DNA from 2 places in the Paenibacillus sp. J22FR21 genome. Region 2 is predicted to be linked to the other one. Evidence: predicted binding sites of a transcription regulator. Region 2 holds the regulator's gene; the other holds the start of a gene.

Region 1 (4,431 bases), on a different contig from region 2:
AATTATGGTGCTGCTGCTGATCAACGTTGATCTGAAGCCGCTCACCTACGATGATTTTTCCATTACATGGAACCAGATTTTGGCCGCGCTAGTCTTTATCGTTGCAGCGAGCACGGATGGACTTGACGGCTATATTGCACGCAAGAACAAAATCGTCACTAATTTGGGCAAGCTGTTAGATCCGCTGGCAGACAAGCTGTTAGTTGCGGCGGTGCTTATTTCGCTTGTTGAAATGGCTAAGCTTGATGCATGGATCGCGATCGTCATCATCAGTCGTGAGTTTGCAGTGACCGGCCTTCGCCAGATTGCATTACTTGAAGGCTCTGTTCTGGCTGCCAGCACGTGGGGCAAATGGAAGACAGCCATACAAATTACGATGATTATCGCGTTATTGCTTAACAATTTCCCGTTTGCATTTCTGGATTTTCCGTTCGATTTGATTTCTAGCTATGCAGCGGCACTCATCACGGTTTACTCCGGTATCGATTATTTTGTCAAAAATAAAAATCTCATTCCGGTAGCATAAACCGGCATTAAAGCATTAAACATGTAGCATCACTCCTTCTGTTCGTCAGGAAGGGGTGGTGCTTTGCTTTTCCTACACCTGGTTACTAATCCACCTCATACATAGATTGGAGCTGTTGTCATGCGCGCAGAAATTATTGCTGTAGGTACGGAATTGCTGCTGGGTCAGACTGTGAATACGAATGCTACATATTTGTCTCAAGGGCTTGCTGAGCTGGGGGTCGATGTTTATTTTCAGACTGTCGTTGGCGATAATGCAGGCCGAATTCGCCAAGCGATCGAGCTTGCGCGCACTAGAGCCGATCTCATTCTCTTTACGGGTGGACTTGGGCCGACGATGGATGACTTGACGAAGGATGCGCTGGCGGATTATTTGAACCGTTCCATTGAGATCCATCAACCGTCTATGGACAAAATAGAGGTGATGTTCAGCTCGCGCGGCATTCATATGGTGGAGAGCAATCGTCGTCAAGCGCATCTGATTGAAGGCAGTGATCCGCTGATGAATGATGCGGGCTTAGCTGTAGGCAATGCACTCGCCGTGGATGGCACAAGCTACGTGCTGCTTCCGGGGCCGCCGCGCGAGATGAAACCGATGTTCGATGGGCCGGCAAAAGCATGGATTAGATCCGTCATGGGTGAGGAACGCAGGCTGTTCTCTCGTTTGCTGATGTTCGCCGGTATCGGTGAATCAAGCTTGGAGCAGGCTATTATTGATTTAATCGAGGGTCAATCCGATCCGTCGATTGCCCCATATGCCAAAGAAGGCGAAGTTGCGATTCGGATTTCGACGAAAGCGTTAAACGAGCAGGAGGCCGAAGCACGTCTTAAATCGGCGGAGGATCAAATCCTTGCACGTGTTGGCACGCATCTGTACGCTCGTGAAGACATTCCGCTCGAGGAAGCTGTCATTAGGCAGCTGCGTGCGACCGGACGCTCACTAGCCAGCGCTGAGAGTCTTACAGGCGGTTTGTTCGCGCAGCTCGTGACACAAGTACCCGGAAGCAGCGGAGAGTTTGTTGGCGGCGTCGTAACGTACACCAATTTAATGAAACATAAATTGCTGAGCATCCCGATGTCGCAGCTCGAGGGGACTGATGCACCCGGTGCAATCAGCGAGTCGACTGCGGCGCTTATGGCGGAGCGGGTACGCGAACTCGCAGGCAGCGATTTCGGCGTCTCGTTAACCGGCGTAGCCGGCCCTGCAGAGTCCGAGGGGAAACCGGTCGGGCTTGTGTATTTCGGACTTTCGGAGCGCGGGAAGCCTACACAGGTGTTCACAGCGCATCTTAGCGGAAGCAGGGGCATTATTCGACTGCGTGCAGCAAAGTCGCTTCTTTATCGGCTGTGGCAGGCGCTGTAATTAGAATAAATTGTTAATAAGGCTTGTCAGATGATTAATTTTCGACTATAATCGACAATAGTTAGCGGAAGAACCGTGGCGAAGATTACTTTGCTGCGGTTCTTTTTTTGTTTCTCTATTTGGCCAAATGAGAAATAAGAATATATGTTCGTAAAATGTCTTGTCAAAGCGAACGAAACAAGGTATCATGAAAGTATAAATTATAAGGGATGTGGATTTCTTGGCAGATCGTAAAGCCGCATTAGAAATGGCATTGCGTCAAATAGAGAAGCAATTTGGTAAAGGCTCCATCATGAAGCTTGGTGAATCAACTCATATGCAAGTTGAAACAGTATCCAGCGGTGCACTTGCATTAGATATTGCACTTGGAATTGGCGGCTTCCCGCGCGGCCGGATTATTGAAGTATACGGACCGGAATCCTCCGGTAAAACAACAGTTGCGCTTCATGCGATCGCAGAAGTACAACGTGCAGGCGGACAAGCTGCATTTATCGATGCGGAGCATGCTCTTGATCCTTCGTATGCAAGCAAGCTTGGCGTTAACATTGATGAGTTGCTTCTGTCTCAGCCAGATACGGGTGAGCAAGGCCTAGAGATCGCGGAAGCACTTGTTCGCAGCGGCGCGGTAGACATTGTCGTTGTCGATTCCGTTGCGGCACTCGTACCGAAAGCGGAAATTGAAGGCGACATGGGAGATTCCCACGTTGGTTTGCAAGCACGTTTGATGTCGCAAGCACTTCGTAAGCTTTCCGGTGCGATCAGCAAATCGAAGACGATCACGATCTTCATTAACCAGCTTCGTGAGAAGGTCGGCGTTATGTTCGGTAACCCTGAGACAACGCCAGGCGGTCGCGCTCTGAAGTTCTACTCCACAATTCGTCTTGATGTTCGTCGTATCGAGTCCATCAAGCAAGGGAACGACATTGTCGGTAACCGGACACGTATTAAAGTTGTTAAGAACAAAGTAGCTCCTCCTTTCAAACAAGCCGAAGTCGACATTATGTATGGCGAAGGCATCTCCAGAGAGGGAAGCATCGTGGATATCGGCGTCGAGCAGGATATCGTTCAGAAGAGCGGTGCTTGGTTCTCTTATAACGGCGAGCGTCTTGGACAAGGCCGTGAGAACGCGAAGCAATTCCTTAAAGACCATAAGGACATTGCAGCTGTAATCGAGAAGCAAATTCGTGAAGCCAGCAACATGGCAGCTGCAGCCGCAGCTGGAGAGGCATTCAGCGAGGATGAAGAAGACGAGGACGAGTTGGATCTAGATGTGGAATAAACCGACGGAGATCGGTTACCCGGAGAAGCACCTTTACAGGTGCTTCTCTGTTTATAAGTAAGTGGTACGAATTGGGGGAGTGACAGAGGTGTTAGTAATTACCGGCGTTGAACAGGACCGGAAGGCCAAGCAGCGCTACCATCTATTTGTCAATGATTCGCAAGAACCGTACACCAGCGTACATGAAGACCTATTGATTAAATTTCGTCTGCTGAAGGGCAGAGAAATTCATGGGGATGAGCTGAAGCAGATTGTCGAAGAGGACTCCAGGCACCGGGCGTACATTCTATCGCTAGCCCATTTAGGGGCAAGGCAGCGTACGGAGAAAGAGATTATGCGGTATTTGGCAAGGAAGGAAATCGATCCCGAAACTGCGGAGAAAGCAATTGAGCGTCTGAGACAGGAAGGTTTGGTCAACGATAAGCAATATGCCAATATGTATGCTTCCGAACGGATGCGAACCCAGATGAAAGGGCGCCGCTTATTGCAGCAGGAGCTTGTGCAGCGTGGAATCTCCAGAGATATGGCGAAGCAAGCCTCTCAGAAGCTGAATGAGCAATCGGAGACGGATATCGCCATACGAGCTGCACATAAGAAATGGCCTTATATTAAAGGCGAACCTCGTGAGAGGAAACAGAAATTAGCTGTGTTTCTGCTGCGCCGCGGGTTTCCGATGAATACGGTAAGAGAAGCGGTAAAGGCTGCTGTTCTCGGAATGGAAGATGATGAGGATGGGCATATGCTTGACAATTGATTTTCACAAAAGATAAAATAAGTTTGTATTCTTTATTCTAGAATCGATTTTCCTTCCAAAAATTGATTCGAAACGATTATTTTCGTCAAATTAAGTATGTATGATCGGGTTAAAAACCGGCTAGAAAACCAAATAATGTCCCAAGCGTTTGCTTAGGTGAGCAACGAGGAGGTGAGAAAGATGCCAGTAGTGGTATGGATCCTGATCATTCTCGTTGTTGGTGCAATTTTCTTTGGTGTCGGTTATTTTATTCGCAAATCGATCGCCGAGGCCAAAATTTCAAGCGCCGAGCAGGCCGCTAGTCAAATTGTTGACAATGCGAAGAAAGAAGCCGAAGCGCAGAAGAAAGAAACGGTTCTCGAAGCGAAAGATGAAGTCCACAAGCTCCGTACCGAGGCTGAGAGAGATATTCGCGAACGTCGCAATGAGGTACAGCGTCTTGAAAGACGACTGATTCAGAAAGAAGAGTCGTTGGATAAAAAAATAGAAGCGCTGGAACGCAAAGAAGAA
Region 2 (4,431 bases):
AGGATAACATTTCGCGGTCCATTTCACGACTGACTAAGCTGTATTGCGGTTGAATGGAGATGAATCGGACATAACGATTCCAATCGCTGGTGGACAACGACTTCATAAGCTGCCAGGCGAAGAAATTGGAACAGCCGATATAACGAACTTTTCCTGAAGTAACCAGATCATCAAGAGCGCGAAGCGTCTCTTCAATCGGTGTTGCGTGATCCCACACATGCACTTGATAGAGGTCGATATAGTCGGTATCAAGTCTCTTCAAGCTTGCTTCGACGGCATCCATAATATGCTTTCTTGAAACACCGACGCCGTTTGGGTGATTCGCAGTCGCGAATCTCACTTTCGTTGCGAGCACAACTTCTGAACGTCGATCTTTGATCGCTTTACCTACAATCTCTTCAGAGCGGCCGGATACATACACGTTCGCAGTATCAAGGAAATTGCCGCCTTTCTCGAAGAAACGATTCATCATCTCTATGGAATCCGTCTCGCTTGTCGTATTACCGAACGTCATTGTACCTAAGCAAAGCTCCGATACGGCTAAACCGCTTCGGCCAAGTAAACGATATTGCATGCTACATGTCCTCCTTCAAATAGACTGCTGCTAATGCTTGATCGTATCTTCCCCGTTCTCTTCATCTTCCACATATTTAATGGTATCGAGTTGATTCCGGAAGTTATTCTTGAAATTCTCAAGGTATAGACGGCGAAGCTCGTCGCGTTCGACCAGTTCCTCCGGCGACAACCCTACGGTTTTGTTCTTTCTGGATAGTTCATTAATACGGGCGATAATCTTTTCCATTTCAAATAAGCTCCTTCCCTGATTCGGCCAACATGTCATTCTTTACTTTGACATTTTTAATTGCCCATTGTCAAGGCGAAATGGCCCTCTCTGAGGCTTGTTTTCACTTGTCTTCTCCATCCTCTTTCCACCTCGGGTGCACCTTATAATTACGATATGCCGCCAGAAATGAAAAAAGCCTGAGCAATAGAGACTCAGGCTTCTGAATGTAGATTCCTATGGATCATTCTTGTAAGTATGTATTGATTCTATTGAAGCTGTTTCGGCGAGCCCAGTTATTCAACAGGGATAATTAAGGATTGTCCGGCTTGCAGCGAGCTGGAGGTTAAGTTGTTCCGTTGTTTCAAGTTAAAAACAACATGACGAATATCTTCGCCTTCCTTACGAATACTGCTAGCGATGTTCCATAGTGTGTCACCTGAGCCAACAACTACAATCTGTTCCGAAGCAGTTGGCGCTGCAGGATATTCACTGTTCGCTTGGCTTGTCATCAGTGAGAGTCCTGTGAACAGCAGTACGAAGAACAGTGTTGCTACGGCTAGTCTCATTAATAGGCGTTCTGTTCTTCTCTCTTGCCAAGTACGCTTCACAGCGCGAGTATTCCGTGTATTGCGAGCTTCACCTTTATAATTAGAAGAGTAAGTGGACATCGTTGTCATCATTCTCCAGCACCCCAAACGTTTGTTCTATTTGATAAACCAAGAATAACACGAACGTTTGTTTGTGGTCAAGCGTTTTTGGAACATTTGTTCGTAAAAATATGCGAACCTGTGTTTCTCGAACTTATGTTTGTACGAACTCCGGTTCTGTGTTATAATTTGACACAAATGAAACTTTGGAGTGATTCCGGTGTCGAAACTTTCAAACCGCCAGCAGGCGATACTAGAATTCATTAAGACGGAAGTTCGCGAGAAAGGTTATCCGCCTTCCGTTCGCGAGATCGGTGAAGCGGTCGGACTCGCTTCCAGTTCTACAGTCCATGGCCATCTTGATCGCCTGGAGAAGAAAGGCCTTATTCGCCGTGACCCAACTAAACCTCGCGCAATTGAGATCTTGGACGGCGAAGACAACGAGATTCCATTCCCGCTCTCCATTGCTAAGGTTCCTGTGGTAGGTAAGGTAACTGCCGGTGTACCGATTACTGCAACAGAGAACATCGAGGATTACTTCCCCCTTCCGGCTGACAGGGTTGGCGACCACAATGTATTCATCCTGAACGTTGTCGGTGAAAGTATGATCGAAGCAGGCATTCATAACGGCGATTACGTCATTGTCCGCCAACAGCAAACCGCTTCCAACGGCGATATCGTCGTTGCGATGACAGAAGAAGACGAAGCAACTGTTAAGACCTTCTATAAAGAGAAGGATCATATCCGTCTGCAGCCGGAGAATTCCACGATGGAACCGATCCGACTGCGTAACGTCTCCATTCTCGGCAAAGTCATCGGACTTTTCCGCGACATCCACTAATCAACAAATGATAAGGGGCATTTCTTCTCGCTGCAGCAGCGTTAGGAATTGCCCCTTTTTCTGTCACCCGCCACGCAACGCCGATGTACCTCCATTATGTCAGCTAACCTACGATTTCGCGGAATAACAAATGACGATAGGTGAATTTACTGCTCTTGTATTTGAAGCTTAAGGCTATGCCGGAGAAATCAATTGTTATCGATTTAAGCGCGCATGCTGTTACTTTTCGTCGAATCAAGGCTGCCAATCGTGTTCGATTATTATTGTTCACGGCAGCCGCAACAGCAGCTGCGTATGTTGAAGAGGAACGAAGCGCTTTATAGAAAGGCAGAATTGCTCTTGCAATAGCTCGATGAATCGGGGTTGAGAATGTGAATTGCGTCGTTCCGGGTGGAATCGTCGTTCCGATGGAATATTGAAGGATCGGTTCAGGGAACTCAAAATCAAAGAAGTAACCTATGGCATTCGTAGAGAACCCATTTAATTTAGCAGAAGGCACAACCGACCTAAATAGAGCGGATAAGGTATCTAAATCCGCTCCGCGAATAGCCTTGGACCATTTCAGGGCATAGGAATAGTTCAGTACGATCTTCCTTAAGAATGGCACCATCGTTACTGCTACATGGGATAATATCGCTCCAGTTAGTCGAAACGGTTTCTCCGCTTTTGTCGCCGCTTGCTTCTTCACATACGCTGCCTCCTTCATGAATCGAATGGCTATTGTGGCATCGTATGCGAAAGCAGAGGTACAAGTGCGGAAGCACTAATACTCGAAGACACAAAAAACCCTTGATACCATACGGCATCAAGGGTTTCTTCGGTTCTAGTAGAGCGTCAAGTACTGATCGCGTTCCCACTCGTGGATTTGCGTGCGGTACATATCCCACTCGATTTCTTTAAGCTCATAGAAATGGGCAAGCGCGTGATCGCCAAGCGCTTCACAAATAACTTCGCTGCGAAGCAGCTCAGTCAATGCTTCTTTCAGGTCATCCGGCAAGGTAGGGATGCCCTCTTCGATACGCTCCTCATCCGTCATCACGTAGATATTACGGTCAGTCGGAGCCGGCAGCGGAGTTTTGTTGCGGATACCATCAAGACCTGCTTTAAGCATAACTGCAAGCGCCAGGTATGGATTAGCTGCTGGATCTGGACTACGAACTTCGATACGCGTGCTGAGACCGCGCGAAGCCGGGATACGGATCATCGGACTGCGGTTGCTTGCAGACCAAGCCACATAGCAAGGGGCTTCATAGCCAGGAACCAGACGCTTGTACGAATTTACGGTAGGGTTCGTAATCGCTGAGAAAGCACGTGCATGGTTCAGCATGCCAGCCATGTAATAACGAGCCGTTTGGCTAAGGCCCAGCTTGTCGCTCTCATCGTAGAACGCATTCACATTGCCCTTGAACAACGATTGGTGACAGTGCATACCGGAACCATTGACACCGAAGAGCGGCTTCGGCATAAACGAAGCATGCAGTCCGTGCTGGCGTGCAATCGTTTTGACAACCAGCTTGAACGTCTGGATTTGATCGGCTGCTTTGATCGCATCCGCATATTTGAAGTCGATTTCGTGCTGACCCGGAGCCACCTCATGGTGAGAAGCTTCGATTTCAAAGCCCATTTCTTCCAGCGTCAATACTATTTCACGGCGGCAGTTTTCCCCCAGATCCATCGGCGCAAGGTCGAAGTATCCGCCTTGGTCGTTAAGCTCTGTAGTCGGATTGCCCTTCTCATCTGTTTTGAATAGGAAAAATTCCGGTTCTGGTCCAACGTTCATCGCAGTAAAGCCAAGCTCGTCCGCTTCTTTCAGAACGCGCTTCAGAATGCCGCGCGGATCGCCGGCAAATGGTGTACCGTCAGGCATATATACATCACAGATCAGACGGGCAATACGATCTTCTGCAACCCATGGGAATACAACCCATGTATCCAGGTCCGGATAGAGGTACATGTCGGACTCTTCAATCCGCACATAACCTTCGATGGACGAGCCGTCGAACATCATTTTGTTATCGAGTGCCTTTTCCAGCTGACTTACCGGAATTTCGACGTTCTTGATCGTTCCCAGCAAATCGGTGAACTGAAGTCGAATAAACCGGACATTCTGTTCTTTGCAAATACGTCTGATGTCATCTTTGTTGTAGCTCACAGAATCA

The links. Region 2 encodes LexA, which represses DNA repair genes until DNA is damaged. Its sites were predicted from a motif close to CGAACATATGTTCG; they were not measured.
Region 1: a site for LexA is predicted at 2,026-2,039, ahead of recA (recombinase RecA). Genes of this name have one in related genera too.

The regions. Positions count from the first base shown of each region.
Region 1 covers NZ_JBWDNJ010000001.1:645,918-650,348, forward strand. The annotation lists gene pgsA (CDP-diacylglycerol--glycerol-3-phosphate 3-phosphatidyltransferase) at 1-526, shown strand, start outside; gene AC0YNS_RS03285 (competence/damage-inducible protein A) at 647-1,888, shown strand; gene recA (recombinase RecA) at 2,109-3,167, shown strand; gene AC0YNS_RS03295 (RecX family transcriptional regulator) at 3,256-3,921, shown strand; gene rny (ribonuclease Y) at 4,102-4,431, shown strand, end outside.
Region 2 covers NZ_JBWDNJ010000002.1:612,028-616,458, reverse strand. The annotation lists gene AC0YNS_RS08615 (aldo/keto reductase) at 1-574, opposite strand, end outside; gene AC0YNS_RS08610 (DUF896 domain-containing protein) at 605-802, opposite strand; gene AC0YNS_RS08605 (LysM peptidoglycan-binding domain-containing protein) at 1,078-1,464, opposite strand; gene lexA (transcriptional repressor LexA) at 1,652-2,272, shown strand; gene AC0YNS_RS08595 (hypothetical protein) at 2,376-2,960, opposite strand; gene glnA (type I glutamate--ammonia ligase) at 3,096-4,424, opposite strand.